Regions from separate parts of the Thioalkalivibrio sp. XN279 genome, predicted to be linked through region 1. Evidence: riboswitches for the same ligand, from Rfam matches in the RefSeq annotation. Region 1 holds a riboswitch; each other region holds the start of a gene.
What was found. A riboswitch is a leader RNA that binds a small molecule or an ion and turns the genes downstream of it on or off. The one in region 1 is predicted to bind cyclic di-GMP.
Positions count from the first base shown of each region.

Region 1 (6,356 bases):
CATGGAATCCCTTCGTCCGGCGGCTGGACATAATCCAGCCTGGGAGACGAACTATAGAGATTTCAGCAGCATGCAAAGCGTGATTCAGCTCACGCTTTAACAGTCGGAGTGGACCTGTCCGCGCGCTTCCGTTCGTGTTCCTTGAGATAGCGCTTGCGCACGCGGATCGCCGCGGGCGTGATTTCGACCAGCTCGTCGTCGTCGATGAACTCCATCGCCTGCTCCAGGGTGAGGCGGATGGCCGGGCTCAGGTTCAGGTTCTCGTCCTTGCCCGCGGCGCGGATGTTGGTGAGCTGCTTGGCCTTGAGCGGGTTCACCGTGAGGTCGTTGTCGCGGCTGTGGATGCCCACGACCTGGCCCTCGTAGACCTCGTCGCCGGGCGCGGTGAACAGGCGGCCGCGCTCCTGCAGGTTGAACAGCGCATAGGCCAGCGCCTTGCCGGTGCCGTTGGCGATCAGCACACCGTTGGGGCGCTGTGCCAGCGGGCCGGACTTCACCGGCGCGTAGCGGTCGAAGACGTGGTGCAGCAAGCCCGTGCCCGAGGTCATGCTGCGGAACTCGGACTGGAATCCGATCAGGCCGCGGCTCGGAACGCGGTAGTCGAGGCGCACGCGCCCCGCGCCGTCCGGGCGCATGTCCAGCAGTTCGCCGCCGCGCTCGCCGAGCTGCTCCATGGTGGCGCCCTGGTGGCGCGTCTCGACGTCGATGGCGACGTGCTCCCACGGCTCCTCGGTCACGCCCTCCCCCGTCTCGCGCGTGATGACGTGCGGGCGCGAGACGGCGAGCTCGTAGCCTTCGCGGCGCATGGTCTCGAGCAGCACGGACAGGTGCAGCTCGCCGCGACCGGAGACCAGGAAGCGCTCGGGGTCTTCGGTGTCCTCGACGCGCAGGGCGACGTTGTGCACGGCCTCGCGCATGAGGCGCTCGCGCAGCTGGCGGCTGGTGACGAACTTGCCCTCGCGGCCGGCGAAGGGCGAGTCGTTGGTCTCGAAGCTCATCTGGATGGTCGGCTCGTCGACCGTGAGCGGCGGCAACGCCTCGGGCTTCGCCGGGTCGCACAGGGTGTCGGAGATGAGTGGGTGCTCCATGCCGGCGAAGGCGACGATGTCGCCCGCCTCGGCCTCGGGCACTTCCACGCGCTTCAGGCCGAGGAAGGAGTACACCTGCATGACTTTCTCGCTGCGCTTCGTGCCGTCGGCGGCGACCACCGTGACGGGCATGTTGCGCTTGAGGCGGCCACGCTTGATGCGGCCGATGCCGATGGCGCCGACGTAGCTGGAGTAGTCCAGCGCGCTGAGCTGCAGCTGCAGCGGGCCCTCGGGATCGACGTCGGGCGGCGGGCAGCGGCTGACGATGGTTTCGAACAGCGGCTGCATGTCGGCGGCGAGGTGCTCGGGGTCGAAGCCGGCGCGGCCGAGCAGCGCCGAGGCGTAGATGATGGGGAAGTCGAGCTGCTCGTCGCTGGCGCCGAGGCTGTCCATGAGATCAAAGGTCAGCTCGACGGCGCGGTGCGGCTGGGCGCCGTCGCGGTCGACCTTGTTGATGACCACGATCGGCTTCAGGCCGTGGTCGAAGGCCTTGCGCGTGACGAAGCGCGTCTGCGGCATGGGGCCGTCGACGGCGTCGACGAGCAGCAGCACCGAGTCGACCATGGAGAGCACGCGCTCGACCTCGCCGCCGAAGTCGGCGTGGCCGGGCGTGTCGACGATGTTGATGCGGTAGTCGTTCCAGCGGATCGCGGTGTTCTTGGCGAGGATCGTGATGCCGCGCTCGCGCTCCTGCGGGTTGGAATCCATCGCCCGCTCCTGCAGCTCCTCGCGGTCCGCGAGGGTCTGGGACTGCTTCAGCAGCTTGTCCACCAGGGTCGTCTTGCCGTGGTCGACGTGGGCAATAATCGCGATGTTGCGCAGCTTCATAGTTTTTCGGGGGTCTGACCCCCGTAGGTTGTTGATTGAAAAAGAGTATGGGTCAAAAAAAGCCCCTCTGCAGGGGCCTTGCGTGACAGCAAACCGGGCGTTGGCCGTAGCGTAAGCGCGGCGGCGCATTGTACTCGGAATTCGGCCCCGTGCCTTCAATGGCGGTTTTCGCGCGCCCAGGCCGCCCGAATGCCCCCATTTGCGACCTGTTTCACAAATAAAACATATGCTTACCGGGGTCAGACCCCGAAAGGGGTATGATCGCGGCGCTAAAACCACACGGAAGAGTCTCCCCGATGGCCAACGGAATCCTCGTCACCGGCGGTGCCGGTTACATCGGCAGCCATGTCGTGCGCCAGCTCGGCGACGCCGGCGAACGCGTCGTCACCCTGGACAACCTCTCCACCGGGTTCGCCGCGGCCGTGACGCACGGCGAGCTCATCGTCGGCGACACTGGCGACCGCGAGCTGGTGCAGAAAGTCCTCGCCGAGCACGAGATCGACACCATCATGCACTTCGCGGCGCACACCATCGTGCCGGAATCCGTATCCGACCCGCTCAAGTACTACCGCAACAACACCTGCGCCACGCGCAACCTCTTGCAGTGCGCATCCGAAGCCGGCGTGAAGCACATCGTGTTCTCCTCCACCGCCGCGGTGTACGGCATGCCGCCGGGCGGGATCGCCCGCGAGGATTCCCCCAACGCGCCGATCAACCCCTACGGCACCTCCAAGCTCATGAGCGAGTGGATGCTGCGCGACCTGGCCGCGGCGGGCGGCCCGCGCTACGTCGCCCTGCGCTATTTCAACGTTGCGGGGTCAGACCCCGAAGGACGCATCGGCCAGTCGACGCCGCAGGCCACGCTGCTCATCAAGGTCGCCGCCGAAGTCGCCACCGGCAAGCGCGAGGCGCTCACCATCTTCGGCACCGATTACGACACGCCCGACGGCACCGGCGTGCGCGATTACATCCATGTCGAGGACCTCGCCACCGCCCATCTCGACGCCCTCGCCTGGCTGCGCGACGGCGGCGCATCGCAGGTACTCAACTGCGGCTACGGGCACGGCTACAGCGTGCGCGAGGTGGTACAGGCCTTCGAACGGATCACGGGCGAGCCACTACAGGTGCGCGAGGCCGAGCGCCGCGCCGGCGACCCGCCGACCCTGGTCGCCGACGCCCGCCGCATCCGCGAGCTGTTCGGCTGGACGCCGCAGCACGACGACCTGGACCGCATCGTGTCGTCGTCGCTGGCCTGGGAGCGTGCGCCGAAGTACGGGCGTTGAAGCCACAGCCATATACAGAATCCCGACCGTCCCGGCCACCCTGCACGCCCTCAGCCGGGCCTTTCCGATCATGTCGGTAAACTTGACATAACTTCCGGCAGCGGATGCCGCTTACCCAAGGGCATTTGCGCCAAAAAAAAATTAACAATTTTTCTAGGTATTACTCATAACCTACTTATTTAAATGTTTTTTGTTCTCTGTCATCGCGCGCCGAGACCGGGCGCATCACCCTGGCCCCAAGCCTGCGTACGGACCTCCTCGCATAACCCACGTCAATAAATTTGACGCCCTCATCCCACGCCTCGGGCCGCGCCTGAGACCCTGTGTCCAAGCAATTGTTTGAAAACCGGTTTTTTCTCCCTGGCGCGACCAGCAAAGCTGGCATGCGATATGCATCTCTCCTGGTGAGGGCTGGAGTTTCCAATCTCGAATAACAAACGCTCCGACCCGCGGTTAAAGGACAGACCGGAGGGTCACTTCATGAAAACCAGGACGATGATCTTTCAATGCATGCTCGCGGGCGTGGCGCTGCTGCTTTCCGGCCACGCGCTGGGCGCCTTGAGCCCGATCTCATGTGATGGGACGCCAGGCGCGAAGGCCAATACTGAGATGCCCGATTCATGCGCGATCGGGACGCTCAGCAACGATTCCGTCGCCTCCGAGACCAGCGCCGTCAATGGCCTCTTCCAGGGCGCGGGCGACCCGCTCCTGTTCGTCGGCAAATACGACCAGAAGACGGGGTATGACGAAGTGGTGCCGGGCTTCACGCTGAGCGCCGGCATATCTGACGACGAGGACTGGGATTATTTCTTCTCGCTGGTATCCATTTACTCCGGCACGGTCGATTTCGCGCTCATGGTGAAGCAGCCGGACGAGAATAGCCCGCCGTTGAACGAGTATGTGGCCTACTACTGGAGCGGCCTCACCCTCGACATCGAAGGGTTCTACAACAGCTTCAAGGGCGATTACTCCCACATCTCCGCCTTCATCCGCGGCGTGGACGTGCCGGTGAGCGAGCCGGCGCCGTTGGCGCTGCTGGGATTAGGGCTGGTGGGCGTCGCGCTACTGCGTCGTCGAGCCACCTAGGCTCAAGATTCGAGACGAACCACAAGCGCCTCCAGGAAATCCCTGGAGGCGCTTCTCTTTGCCTTTCAATAACTTTCGGGGGTCAGACCCCCCAAACCACCCGATAAATGCAGGAACCGTGACGCGGGTCACGAAAAACCTTTGCTTTTCGGCGCGCCGCTCTGCTACTTTCACCCTCGCTGACAAGGGCAAACCCGCCGAAAGGTGGGGACGCAAAGCCACCGGTCTAAGGGACGAAGTCCTACGACAGCGGGGTTGCCAAGCTGAGGTGCCGCCACACTCCCCTCCCCCCGGCGCCCTCGACTCCCCAGGCAACCCCCTGCACAGACGCCGCCCAAGGACCACGCCTCGAGGCGGTTTGCCCTGTGTCGGTAAGACCCGGCGACGGGATCTGTGAAGACAACAGAAGTAGGGGCCACTGAAAAAGGCAAACTCACCGAAAGGTGAGGACGCAAAGCCACCGGTCTAAGGGACTCCAAATCCTACGATAGCGGGGCTGCCAGGAATCATGGAAAGAATCGGCACACAATTGAGGCTGACACACCGGCAACGGTTCAGCAGCCACTTTCCAAGCCCGGCGCGTTCTCGCCGGCGCAGCACGACGCTACGCCATACGCACTGCACTGCCTCCCGTGAGTTGAACTTTTCCGTGGCCATGTTGCGAAGCGAGGTTTCGCCATGGCTATTCGGACCGAACATGTAAAATCAGCGCTCGGCGCGCTGGCCGTCTCTCTCCTGATGACCGTCGTTGGTTGCGGCGGTGAGGACGGCGGCGGGACTGGCAGCCTCATTTCCTCCGTTGCCAACCCGCCGCCGTCGGGCGTGAACCCCGACGAGATTTACGAGACCCGCGTCACCGGCAGCGTCGGCGATGGGCCGATCGTGGGCGCACGCATGCGGGCCCGCTCCAGCTCCGGGCAGTTGCTGCTGGAGACCGAAAGCAGCTCCACCGCCGATTACGACATCGTCATCAAGGCGCGCGGCAAAGACTACGCGCTGACAATAGAAGCGGACCAGGGCATCGACCTGGTGACCGGCATGGCGCCGGACTTCCGGCTCGTGACCGCGATCTCGCGCCCGAACAACCGCACCGTCAGCAACCTGAACCCCTTCACCACGCTGATCTTCGGCGCCGCCCAACGCGCCGGCGGTCTCAACGACACCAACGTAGCGACGGCCCGAGAGGCCGTGGTCAAGCGCTACGGCTTCGGCCTCGACGCTGCGATCGTCCCGGATCCCGCGGAAACCCCGATTGACGAGAACAACGTCCACGTCATCGTCAAGACCAGCGAAACGCTTGGCGAAATGATACGCCGCACTCGCGACGCCATGGTCGTCACCGGCGCCAACATCGACGGCGACACCGTGGTGGACCGCCTCGCCGCCGACCTGGTCGACGGCTGGATCGACGGCCAGGGCGCCTCGGGCGTCGACGCCCGCACGGCCGCGGTGGCGAACGTGGCGAGCGCCGCCGTGCTGCTGCAGGCCATGACCAATCGGCTGCACGTGTACGGTTACGATGCGACGACGGCGATGGACAGTGCCATCCAGCAGGTGCGTCCCGATACCCCCGCCGCAAACAACAGCGCGAACGTTGCCATCCCCGCCTCCGCCCTCGAGCAGGCGATGCGCTCGCTGCGGGCCGCGAAGGTGCTGAGCGACGACCCGCGTATCGACGAGACCATCGTCGTGCTGCAGGCCGTGGCGCCTGGCGCGCTGCCCGCCGACCTGGCCGCCGCCCTGCCCGCCGAGATCGACACTGTGCTGGAAGTGGCGACGCTCGACGCGGCCTATGCCGACGAGACCCAGCTGAGCGCCATCAATGCCGCCGGCCGCAGCGAAGCCCCAACGAACAATACCGAGCCCGAGCCGGACCCGAACGAGTCCACCGATCCGACCGATCCGGGCGACCCCACGGATCCTGGCGACCCGGCCCCAGAGCCCGACCCGGAACCGGCTCCTGAGCCTGATCCGAATCCGACGCCGGCACCGGCGAACAACCCGCCGACCATCTCCGGCACGCCGGGCACCAGCGTCGAAGTCGGCACGGCATGGAGCTTCCAGCCCACCG
Region 1 is NZ_JAANBD010000028.1:107,063-113,418, forward strand. It holds gene G8346_RS10165 (PAS domain S-box protein) at 1-3, opposite strand, end outside; gene typA (translational GTPase TypA) at 90-1,916, opposite strand; gene galE (UDP-glucose 4-epimerase GalE) at 2,213-3,199, shown strand; gene G8346_RS10180 (PEP-CTERM sorting domain-containing protein) at 3,680-4,285, shown strand; cyclic di-GMP riboswitch class I at 4,463-4,548, shown strand; cyclic di-GMP riboswitch class I at 4,702-4,789, shown strand; gene G8346_RS10185 (putative Ig domain-containing protein) at 4,964-6,356, shown strand, end outside.

Region 2 (4,258 bases), 130 kb from region 1:
ACGTCGGCCTCGTCACGGGCGCATGCCTCGCGGACGTAGGCAACCAGGTGCTCTGTGTCGACATCGACCAGGACAAGATCGACCGGCTCAACGCCGGCGAGATCCCGATCTTCGAGCCGGGGCTGGAAGGCGTCGTGGCCCGCAACCGCGAGGCCGGACGCCTCAAGTTCACCACCGACATCCCGCAGGGCGTGGCGCACGGCCTGTTCCAGTTCATCGCCGTCGGCACGCCGCCGGACGAGGACGGCTCGGCCGACCTGCAGCATGTCCTCGCCGTCGCGCACAGCATCGGCGAGCACATGGAGGAGTACCGCATCGTCGTGGACAAGTCGACGGTGCCGGTGGGCACGGCCGACAAGGTGAAGGCCGAGATCGACCGCACGCTCGCCGGGCGCGGCGCGGCGATCGACTTCGACGTGGTCTCCAACCCGGAATTCCTCAAGGAGGGCGCTGCGGTCGAGGACTTCATGCGCCCGGACCGCATCGTGGTCGGCACCGACAACCCGCGCACCACCGAACTGCTCCGGCTTCTGTATGAACCCTTCAACCGCCAGCATGACCGCCTCATCGCCATGGACATTCGCTCGGCGGAGCTGACCAAGTACGCCGCCAACGCCATGCTGGCGACCAAGATCAGCTTCATGAACGAGCTCGCGAACCTGGCGGAGCGCTTTGGCGCCGACATCGAGCACGTGCGCCTCGGCATCGGCTCGGACCCGCGCATCGGTTACCACTTCATCTACCCGGGCGCCGGCTACGGCGGCTCGTGCTTCCCCAAGGACGTGAAGGCGCTGGCGCACTCGGCGCAGAAGGCCGGTTTCCCGGCCACGCTGCTCGAGGCCGTCGAGGCCGTGAACGAGCGCCAGAAGCGGGTGCTGTTCGACAAGATCAGCGCGCACTACGGCGGCGAGCTGGCGGGCAAGACCGTGGCGCTGTGGGGCCTGGCGTTCAAGCCCAACACCGACGACATGCGCGAGGCCTCGAGCCGGGTCTTGATGGAGGCGCTGTGGGAGGCGGGCGCAACGGTGCGCGCGTATGACCCGCAGGCGCGACACGAGACGCGGCGGATTTACGGCGATCGGCCTGACCTGGTGCTGTGCAAGAACGCCGCCGAGGCGTTGGAAGGTGCCGACTGCCTGGCGCTGGTCACCGAGTGGATGGAGTTCCGCAGCCCGGACTTCGACGCCGTGAAGGAAGCGCTGGCCGAGCCGGTGATCTTCGACGGCCGCAACGTGTTCGACCCCGAGCACATGCAGCGCCTCGGCTTCACCTACTACGCCATCGGCCGTGGCGAGCGCCCGAGCACCACTTAAAGGGGGTCTGACCCCCGAAAGTGGTTGATTTTCAGGAAATCGTCTTGCTCACCACGGTCGAGAGCTTGCTCTCCAGGCCCTGCGCATCCACGGCCTTCATGCCGAAGTACCAGGTGCCAGCGCCCAGGTTCTCGATCACGTAGCTGGTCAGCCCGGCGTTCTCCAGCACGATCACCTGGTCGAGCGCCCCGGCGGCGCTGCCGAAGTGGATTTCGTAGCCGGCGAGGTTGGTCAGCGCCGAGCCGTCTTCCCGTTCCAGCGGCGGGACCCAGGAGAGCGTGGCGGAGCCGGTGACGGGCGGCGGCGCCTCCACCGTGACGTTGAACAGTGGCAGCGCCACCACCTCGAGCCCGTCCGACACGGCGATCTCGATGTTCGCGTGCAGGCCGACGTGCGCTTCCCCCGGTGTCCCGGACAGGCGCCCGGAGACCGTGTCGAAGCTCGCCCAGGCAGGCTTGCCGGTGATGGAAAAGCCGACCCCGTCACCGTCCGGGTCTGAAGCCTCGGGCTGGAAGCTGTAGCTCGATCCGGCCGTGACATGCGTGTCGGGCGTGCCGGAGATCTCAGGCGGCTGGTTCGGGTCCGGCACAGGCGCCGTATTTTCGCGCGTCACGGCGAGCGTGCTGACGTGCGCCGCGCCCGACTTGTCGTAGCCCGTGAAGCTCAGCAGGTTCGTGCCCACGGCCAATGCGATCGGGCCGGCCTCGTAAGCGTTCTTGCCGAGAAACGTCGCGCTGCCGCTGCCGCCCTGCGCGTTCGTCCAGGCGACGGTCGCGCCGCCGTTCACGCCCTCGAACAGGAGGTTCACGGTGATCGAGCCGGTTTCCGTCACGAAGCCGCTGCCGTGCGAGGTGATGCGCAGTTGCGAGGCCGGCGCGACGGGGTCCTCCACCGGGTCCGAGACGTCGCCGGGGTCCGACTTGTCCTTGTTGTTGGCATGCGAGGGCGGGGCGGCGAAGCCCGGGGCGCTCAGCATGGCGAACAGGATGGCGACCAGGAAGGTCGATCCCTTGGGAAGCAGTGCGTGCATGGTCAACTCCTCGCGGATGAGGGAGTCGACATGGGTGTGTCTGCTGAACTTCTGCCTGGCGGCCCGGCTGCCCTGGGATCGAGATCCTTTAGGCCCGTGGCTTTGCGTCACCACCTTTCGGCGGTTTTGCCTTTTTCAGTCAGACGGACTCGATCTTGCGATGAGCTCCCGTGTCAGTCTCCGTGTCGTGTTCGGGGTAGGTATCGGCGCATGACCGCGCGGGCTTGATGGTCGGGCCGCGAAAAAATCCGCGGATTCGCGACGTGCGTCACACTTCCACGGGCATCGCGGCGGGCCTGCCGAACGCCCTTCCGCTGCCAGGCGGGCGAAATCTTGATCAGGCGCGGACACCGTTCCAGCCGGGCGTGTTGTGATCCTGTTCCCACCCCGACCGTGTCCATGCCTTACAATCCGCCACATCGCCTGACGCAAGGAATGCCCGCATGATCGTTCCCGTCATCCTCTCCGGCGGCTCCGGCACGCGCCTCTGGCCGCTGTCGCGCGAGCTCTACCCGAAGCAATTGCTGCCGTTGATCGGCGACGAGACCATGCTGCAGGCGACGCTCAAGCGTCTCGATGGCATCAACGGGCTCGCCGATCCCATCATCGTCTGCAACGAGGCGCATCGCTTCCTGGTCGCGGAGCAGCTCAGGCAGATCGGCGTGAAGCCCGCCGCCATCCTGCTCGAGCCCGCCGGGCGTAACACCGCCCCGGCCGTCGCCCTGGCCGCGGCCACCGCCTTGCAGGAGCGCGAGCAGGGCGCCGACCCGGTGCTGCTGGTGCTTCCCGCCGATCACGTCATCCGCGATCGCGAGGCTTTCCGCGCCGCTGTCACGGCGGGCGCGCAGCTGGCGGAGGAGGGCAAGCTGGTGACCTTCGGCGTGGTGCCGGACCAGCCGGAGACCGGCTATGGCTACATCCGTGCAGCCGCGGACCAGGACGGCGCAGGCGAGGCCAGCGCCACTGCCGGCGGCGCCGCATCCGGCGCAGCGCAGCCCGCCCCCGTGCAGCAATTCGTGGAGAAACCCGACGCCCGGCTCGCCGCCGAGTACGTCAGCTCCGGCGAGTACTACTGGAACTCCGGCATGTTCATGTTCCGCGCCGGCCGCTACATCGAGGAGCTGCGCACGCATCGCCCGGAGATCGTGTCGCAATGCGTCGCCGCCATCGCCGGCGCGAAGACGGATCTCGACTTCATTCGCGTCGACAAGCACGCCTTCGAGGAATGCCCCTCGGACTCCATCGACTACGCGGTGATGGAGAACACGGCGCACGGATGGGTGGTGCCGCTCGACGCGGGCTGGAGCGACGTCGGCAGCTGGGCCAGCCTGCATGACGCTTCCGAGTCCGATGCCGCCGGCAACGTCATGGTCGGCGACGTGCTGTGCGAGGACGCGACCAACTGTTATCTCTACGCCGAGAGCCGCCTGGTCGCCACGGTCGGCCTGGCCGACTGCGTCGTGGTCGAGACCAAGGACGCCGTGCTGGTGGCGCCGCGCGATCGGGTGCAGGACGTGAAGAAGCTGGTCGAGCGGCTCAAGGCCGACGGCCGCTACGAGACCGCGCTGCATCGCCAGGTATTCCGCCCCTGGGGCAGCTACGACAGCATCGACAACGGCGATCGCTTCCAGGTGAAGCGCATCGTGGTGAACCCGGGCGCGCAGCTGTCATTGCAGATGCATCACCATCGCGCCGAGCACTGGATCGTGGTGCAGGGCACGGCGCGCGTCACCCGCGGCGACGAGGTGTTCCTGCTGGGCGAGAACCAGTCGACCTACATCCCGATGGGCACCACGCACCGCCTCGAGAACCCCGGCAAGGTGCCGCTGCACCTGGTCGAGGTGCAGTCCGGCTCCTACCTCGGCGAGGACGACATCGTCCGCTACGAAGACACCTACGGCCGCGGCTGACGGGG
Region 2 is NZ_JAANBD010000028.1:236,634-240,891, reverse strand. It holds gene G8346_RS10730 (UDP-glucose/GDP-mannose dehydrogenase family protein) at 1-1,313, shown strand, start outside; gene G8346_RS10725 (putative Ig domain-containing protein) at 1,345-2,343, opposite strand; cyclic di-GMP riboswitch class I at 2,398-2,484, opposite strand; gene G8346_RS10720 (mannose-1-phosphate guanylyltransferase/mannose-6-phosphate isomerase) at 2,787-4,253, shown strand.
Region 2: linked by a shared signal. The riboswitch ahead of G8346_RS10725 (putative Ig domain-containing protein) and the one ahead of G8346_RS10185 (putative Ig domain-containing protein) in region 1 are both predicted to bind cyclic di-GMP.

Region 3 (6,356 bases), on a different contig from region 1:
CCGCCGGGGCGAAATCGCCGGCCTCGAACTGCAGGTCGGCCAGCTGGTAGTGGACCGCAGGCGTGTCCTCCTCACCAGGGAAGGAGGCCAGGAAGGCGCGATACCACTGCTGCGCCTCGCGGTAATTTTCCTGCTGCTCGTCTGCCAGCAACTCGTCCTGGTACATGGCGTGGTAGTGGTTCGCCAGGTCCTCCAGGTTGCTCTTCAGGAAGCTCACCACTTCCGGGCGCTCGGCAATGTCGAAGTGCAGCCAGTACTCCGCGCCCAGGCCATAGCTGTTGGCGAAGTCCTTCTTCGCCTGCACCACCAGCATGGGGAAGCCGGCGGCGCCGTAGATCTCGACCACCCGCATGCTGAACTGGGGAGCGACGCGATGCAGCGCGTTCTGCTCGATGAAGGCGGTGTACACCTTGGCGGCGTCGTTGTAGCGCAGCTTGTCGAAGTAGAACTCGCCGAGGTTGCCGTAAATACGGTCCTCGAAGCTGCGGTGACCGTTCTCGGCGAAGTACTCCTGCACCACCTCGGGGGGGCCGAGGTTGGAGAAGCTGAGGCTGATCACACGGAAGGTGTCGGCCACGCGGCGCTCGTCGGCCTCCTCGTTCTGCTGGTCGAAGTCGTAACCGATGGAGACGCGGTAATCGAGCAGGGCGATGAACTCGTGCAGCGCTTCCTCGTAAAAGTCCTGCTTGAAGAGCGTCCAGCCGAGCTTGTACAGGGCCAGCTCGTAAAAGCTCGAACCCCGGCCCATCGCCGTGACGGCCTGGTACGCCGCCTCGGCCTCGAGATACTGGCGCCGGGTGAAGAAATACTCGCCGCGCCGGAACTGCACTTCGTCGATATAACGCGAATCCGGGTACTCGGCGATCAGCCGTTCCATCACCCGCATCGCGTCCTCGGTCATGCCGATTTCGTCGTAGGCGCGCGACATCTGGTAGAGCACCTGGTCGTTGTGCGGGTAGTAGGGGTAGGTGGCGAGGATGCGCTGGTAAAGCTCGATCGCCTCGCTCGGCCCCGCGGGTTGTCCCTCGCCAGCACTCGCGCCCGCAGGCAATGCCGGAGCGTCGGCTGTGCCGGTCGCGGCGACCGCCTGCTCACCGGCGGCGCGCTGCTGGAAATCGTCCTCGGGCTCGGACAGGTCGGCCATGCCCTGCACGGCGCCGGCCTCGTCGTTACTGCGGCGCGACGCAGACACGTCGGCGCGCGGCTCGGGCGCCGGCAGCTCCACCGGCGTGCCGTCGCCGAGAATGCCGAAGTCCCGCTCGATCTGCAGGTCCGCCAGGCGCCGCATGGCCTCGGGCGTGCGCGCCGACTCCGGCGTTTCCTCGAGATACGCTCGATAACCGGCCATGGCCCGGTCCAGGCCGTCAGTCACCTGGACTTCCTGCACGTCCGCCGCGACGGACCTCAACTCGGCCAGCGTGCGGCGGTCGGGATCCGTGGCACAGGCCGTGAGCGCCAGTGGCGCGACCGCCAGCAGCATGGCGACGCGGCGTGTCATCCCTGGTCCTCCGCGGCCTGGGCCTTGGTAGCGCGGTCGAAGCTGTCGGCAAAGGCGTAACGGGCCTCGTTCTGGTAGGCCTCGAGCCGCTGCCGGCGCAGGTCAAGCTCGGCCACTGCCACGCGCTCGAGCATGTGCCCCTGGCGCGCCATGAGCACCTGCAACTGCTCCAGGACCCCGCTCACGCGCCGACGCAACCTGGAGATCTGCTCGTCGTAACCGATGTAGCTGTGCATCGCAGCCTGCCGGGCACGCACGAAGGACTGGTATTGCGCCTCCATGGCGACGACGACCTCGTTCAGCGCCGCCAGGTTCTCGTGCGCCTGGGTAAAGCGCTCGTGGTAACGGGTCTCGAGCTCCCATTGCAGCAGCCCCTCGAGGCGCTCCAGGCGCGCGCGCAAGGCTGCTTCCTCGGGCGAGTCCGCCGCCCCCAGCCGCTGGGCGAGTTCACGCAGGGTCTCGAGGGCGACGCGCTCGTCGGCGGTCGCCAGGTAGTCCGGTCGCGGCGCAGTCAGCATGGCTTGCAGTCGCCGATCGATGCCGGCGCGCTGGGCCTGGCGCAAGCGGATCTGTGAGTCGAGCTCGCGGAACTGGCGATCCAGCTCGGGCAGGATCGGCTCGAAGTAGGCGTGGCGCTGCGCGATCACGTCCTCGAAGGCGTCGAAGCTGCGCTCCCAGGAGACCAGCCGCTTGCGCAGGTCCTCGAGATCCAGGTAATTCTGCAGGGCCGTCTGGAAATCATGCGAGGCCATCAGGGTCGCGAGGTAAAAGGTCTCCGGCGTCTCGGGCAGCGAGCGCAAACGGATCACCCAGTCCTTGTTGAGGCGTATTTCCTCGCGCACCAGCGCCGCGAGGAACCTGCCCTCGCGAATGCTGCGAATGGATGCGTCCACCTTGTCCAGCTCCTGGCCGAAAATCTCCACGGCCTCGCCGTAGAGCAGCGCCGCCCGGCCGTGGACGTTCAGCCGGCTGTAGGCGTAGGGCAGCGCCAGGATCGCCTCCTGCACTGCGGCGTCGGTGACCTCGCGCTCGGCGAGCATGGCCAGCGGCACCAGCGCCCGTTCGAAGTTCTCAGCGGAAACGTGCGCCCAGCCGGCCCCGAGCAAGGCCTGGTTCGAGAACGGGCCTTCCAGCCGCACGCGCTCGAGCGCGGCCTGTGCTGAGCCGTAGTCTTCAGACTCGAGCAGCAGCGCACCGCGCACGAAGTTGGCCTTGTCGCGCATCGCAAGCCCGGCCTGGTCCAGTCCCTGCAGCTTGCCGGCCCGGTCGAGCTGCGCCATGGCTTCACGCTCCTGCCCGTCCTGCAACAGCGCGATGCCGAGGTTGTAGGCGCTGAATGCCTCCAGGCCCTTGGCGTCCTGCAGCTCGCGCAACACTTCGGCCGCCTCGCCGGGGCGGCCGAGCGCCAGGTAGACGTTGGCACGGAGGAACTCGACGTCTGCGCTGATCTCGTCCGGGACGACGCCGGAAATCCGCTCCAGCGCGAACAGCGCGTCTTCCGGCTGGTCTTTCTGGAAGTGGATGCGCGCCAGGCGGAAGGCGGCCTCGTTGCGCACCGCCTCGTCCACGTCGCCTTCCAGCACGGCGCGGATGGCGCGGCCAGCGCGGTGATGCATCCGGTAGTGCAGCTCGAAGTCGCCGACCGAGAACTCCGCGCGGCCGACATGATAGTGCAGGCTGTCGAGCTCGGGCTCATCGACGCGATAGTGCTGTGCCAGCTCGGTGTCGAGCCGCTCCAGGGCGTCGAGATAGCGCTCCTGGTGCGCGTAATACAGCGCTTCTCCGAAGTACGGGTCACGCAGCTGCTCCGCCGCGCCGGCGACCGGGCAGGTCGCCAGGCCGGCTGCGAGCAACCATGTGAGTCGTCGCATCACGAACTACCAGTTTCCCAGCGCGACGCCGATGCCGTCGCCGTCGGGCTGGCCGAGACTGATGGCCACCATCTTGGGCTCGACGCCCTTGGTGAACTTGAAGTTCTCGCTGCGCCGGAAATCGGCGCCGCTGCGCAGCTTGCCGCTGACCGTCACCACAAGCTCGTGCTCACCGCTCGGCAGGTTGCCGGTGAACAGGCGCTGCACGCCGCCCTTCTGCAACGCCTCGAGTTCCTTGAAGCTGTAGATGTGATGCGCCACCGGCCGGCCGGCGAGCTGCACTTCGACCGCGTCCAGGCGGTAAGAGGCGCCCTCCTCCAGCGAGACGAACACGGAAAGCTGGGTGCTGGACGGAAACAGCAGGCGCTCCTCGAGCTGGCTCAGCTCGGCGGCGATCGCCAGCACGTCCGCCTTGATCTCCTGGACCTGCTCGTCCAGTCCTTTCATCTGTTCGCGGGAGATCTCGGGCGCCGCGGCCGTGGCGAGCCCGGCCCAGCACAGGAGGACCAGGGCAAACAGCCGCGCCAGGTGCAGGCCGGGGAATCGGCAAGCGCCGAGCCTGTTGCAGCAGGGAATGCTGGAGCTTGAAGTCATGGCCGCCCTCGTTACACCACCAGGTGAAAGGGCAAAGCCACCAGGGACCGGAGAAGGCCAATACACGGACTGGATTTCGGCGGTCCCGCTGTCATGGGGCAGAAGCCCTTTAGACCGGTGACTTTGCGTCCCCACCTTTCGATGGGTTTGCCTTTATCTAAATCGTGTTGCGACTATCGCCCGATTTATGGCGCGAAAAGCGTGCGCGCCATCACAATTCTGCTGTGAAAATTGAACTTGCGCGGCCGGGCGACCGCCATCGCGGCGCCGCTCAGAGCATGCCGACGAGATTCAGGAACACGTAGTGGTCGTCCGCCAGCGCCTCGGCCGGAGCGAGCGAGAAGACGGCGCGCGTGTAGCGCAAGCCGAACTTGAAATTCCGGCTGACCTGGCGATACAGGCCGGCGCTGTCGCTCTGCCCGGCCTCTGCGGCGGGGAACGCGTCGGTACGCGACGCACCCGGCACGTGCCGCCGGATGTCGACGTCCGCCATCGCTACCGGGCGCGTGTGCAACGGGGCGAACTCGGCGCCCTCCGCCGCCGCGGCCTGTTGCGACCACAGCCCGGCGAGCACGCAACAGAGGGCAAGGAAAACGGTCCAGGCGCGATTGCCGGAGACGCGAGAAAGGAAAGTCGTTTCGAATTTGCTCATCGCTGTCCACTCCCGCCACCCGATGCGCGCACGCTTCGCCGGGAGGATAAAGAACAGCCATGGCGGCCGTGATTCCGGCGGTCCCGCTGTCGTGGGGCGATGCGCCCGTTAGACCGGAGACTTTGCGTCGCCACCTTTCGGTGGGTTTGCCCTTGTCTGAACCTGGCCTCGACTTTGCCCCTGCAAAGCGCCGGATTAATGTGCGCCAGCTCACAGTTTCGCGCGCAAAAAGAAAAACCCCCGGCCTCGAGCGAGACCGGGGGTTTTGTTTTAGGTGCCTGGCAGTGACCTACTCTCACACGGGGAAACCCCGCACTACCATCGGCGCTGAGCGTTTTCACTTCCGAGTTCGGAATGGGATCGGGTGGTTCCCGCTCGCTAATGCCGCCAGGCAAACTGGTTCACGTATCGCGCCCCGCCGTCAAAGCCGGGCGCCGCGAAATCGGAAAGTTTTGACGTCGTCGCTCCAAGGCGACGCATAAGTTCAAGGAGCACCAACACCCTGAATGCTTGGGTGTTATATGGTCAAGCCTCACGGGCAATTAGTATCGGTTAGCTAAACACATTGCTGCGCTTACACACCCGACCTATCAACCTCGTAGTCTACGAGGGCCCTTCAGGGGGATCGAGTCCCCAGGGAAAACTTATCTCAGGGTGGGCTTCCCGCTTAGATGCCTTCAGCGGTTATCCCTTCCGTACATAGCTACCCGGCAGTGCCACTGGCGTGACAACCGGAACACCAGAGGTACGTCCACTCCGGTCCTCTCGTACTAGGAGCAGATCCCTTCAATTTTCCAACGCCCACGGCAGATAGGGACCGAACTGTCTCACGACGTTCTGAACCCAGCTCGCGTACCACTTTAAATGGCGAACAGCCATACCCTTGGGACCTGCTACAGCCCCAGGATGTGATGAGCCGACATCGAGGTGCCAAACTCCCCCGTCGATGTGGACTCTTGGGAGGAATCAGCCTGTTATCCCCGGAGTACCTTTTATCCGTTGAGCGATGGCCCTTCCATATGGAACCACCGGATCACTAGGACCTGCTTTCGCACCTGCTCGACGTGTCTGTCTCGCAGTCAAGCACCCTTATGCCCTTGCACGCAATGCGCGATGTCCGACCGCGCTGAGGGTACCTTTGTGCTCCTCCGTTACTCTTTGGGAGGAGACCGCCCCAGTCAAACTACCCACCATACACTGTCCCTGATCCGGATAACGGATCTAGGTTAGAACTCCAAGCAAGCCAGGCTGGTATTTCAAGGGCGGCTCCACCAGGACTGGCGTCCCAGCTTCAAAGCCTCCCAGCTATCCTACACAAGCGTGCTCAAAATTCAGTGCAAAGCTGTAGTAAAGGTTCACGGGGTCTTTCCGTCTAGCCGCGGGAACGCTGCATCTTCACAGCGAATTCAATTTCACTGAGTCTCGGGTGGAGACAGTGTGGCCATCGTTACGCCATTCGTGCAGGTCGGAACTTACCCGACAAGGAATTTCGCTACCTTAGGACCGTTATAGTTACGGCCGCCGTTTACCGGGGCTTCGATCAAGAGCTTCGGTTTCCCTAACCCCATCAATTAACCTTCCGGCACCGGGCAGGCGTCACACCCTATACTTCCACTTTCGTGTTTGCAGAGTGCTGTGTTTTTGATAAACAGTCGCAGCCACCTGGTCACTGCAACCCCCACCAGCTCAAAGAGCAAGTCTCGTCACCGGCAGGGGCGTACCTTCTCCCGAAGTTACGGTA
Region 3 is NZ_JAANBD010000023.1:307,816-314,171, reverse strand. It holds gene G8346_RS04515 (tetratricopeptide repeat protein) at 1-1,498, opposite strand, end outside; gene G8346_RS04510 (lipopolysaccharide assembly protein LapB) at 1,495-3,369, opposite strand; gene G8346_RS04505 (hypothetical protein) at 3,376-3,963, opposite strand; cyclic di-GMP riboswitch class I at 4,039-4,125, opposite strand; gene G8346_RS04500 (hypothetical protein) at 4,235-4,615, opposite strand; cyclic di-GMP riboswitch class I at 4,689-4,776, opposite strand; rRNA gene rrf (5S ribosomal RNA) at 4,892-5,007, opposite strand; rRNA gene G8346_RS04490 (23S ribosomal RNA) at 5,137-6,356, opposite strand, start outside.
Region 3: linked by a shared signal. The riboswitch ahead of G8346_RS04500 (hypothetical protein) and the one ahead of G8346_RS10185 (putative Ig domain-containing protein) in region 1 are both predicted to bind cyclic di-GMP.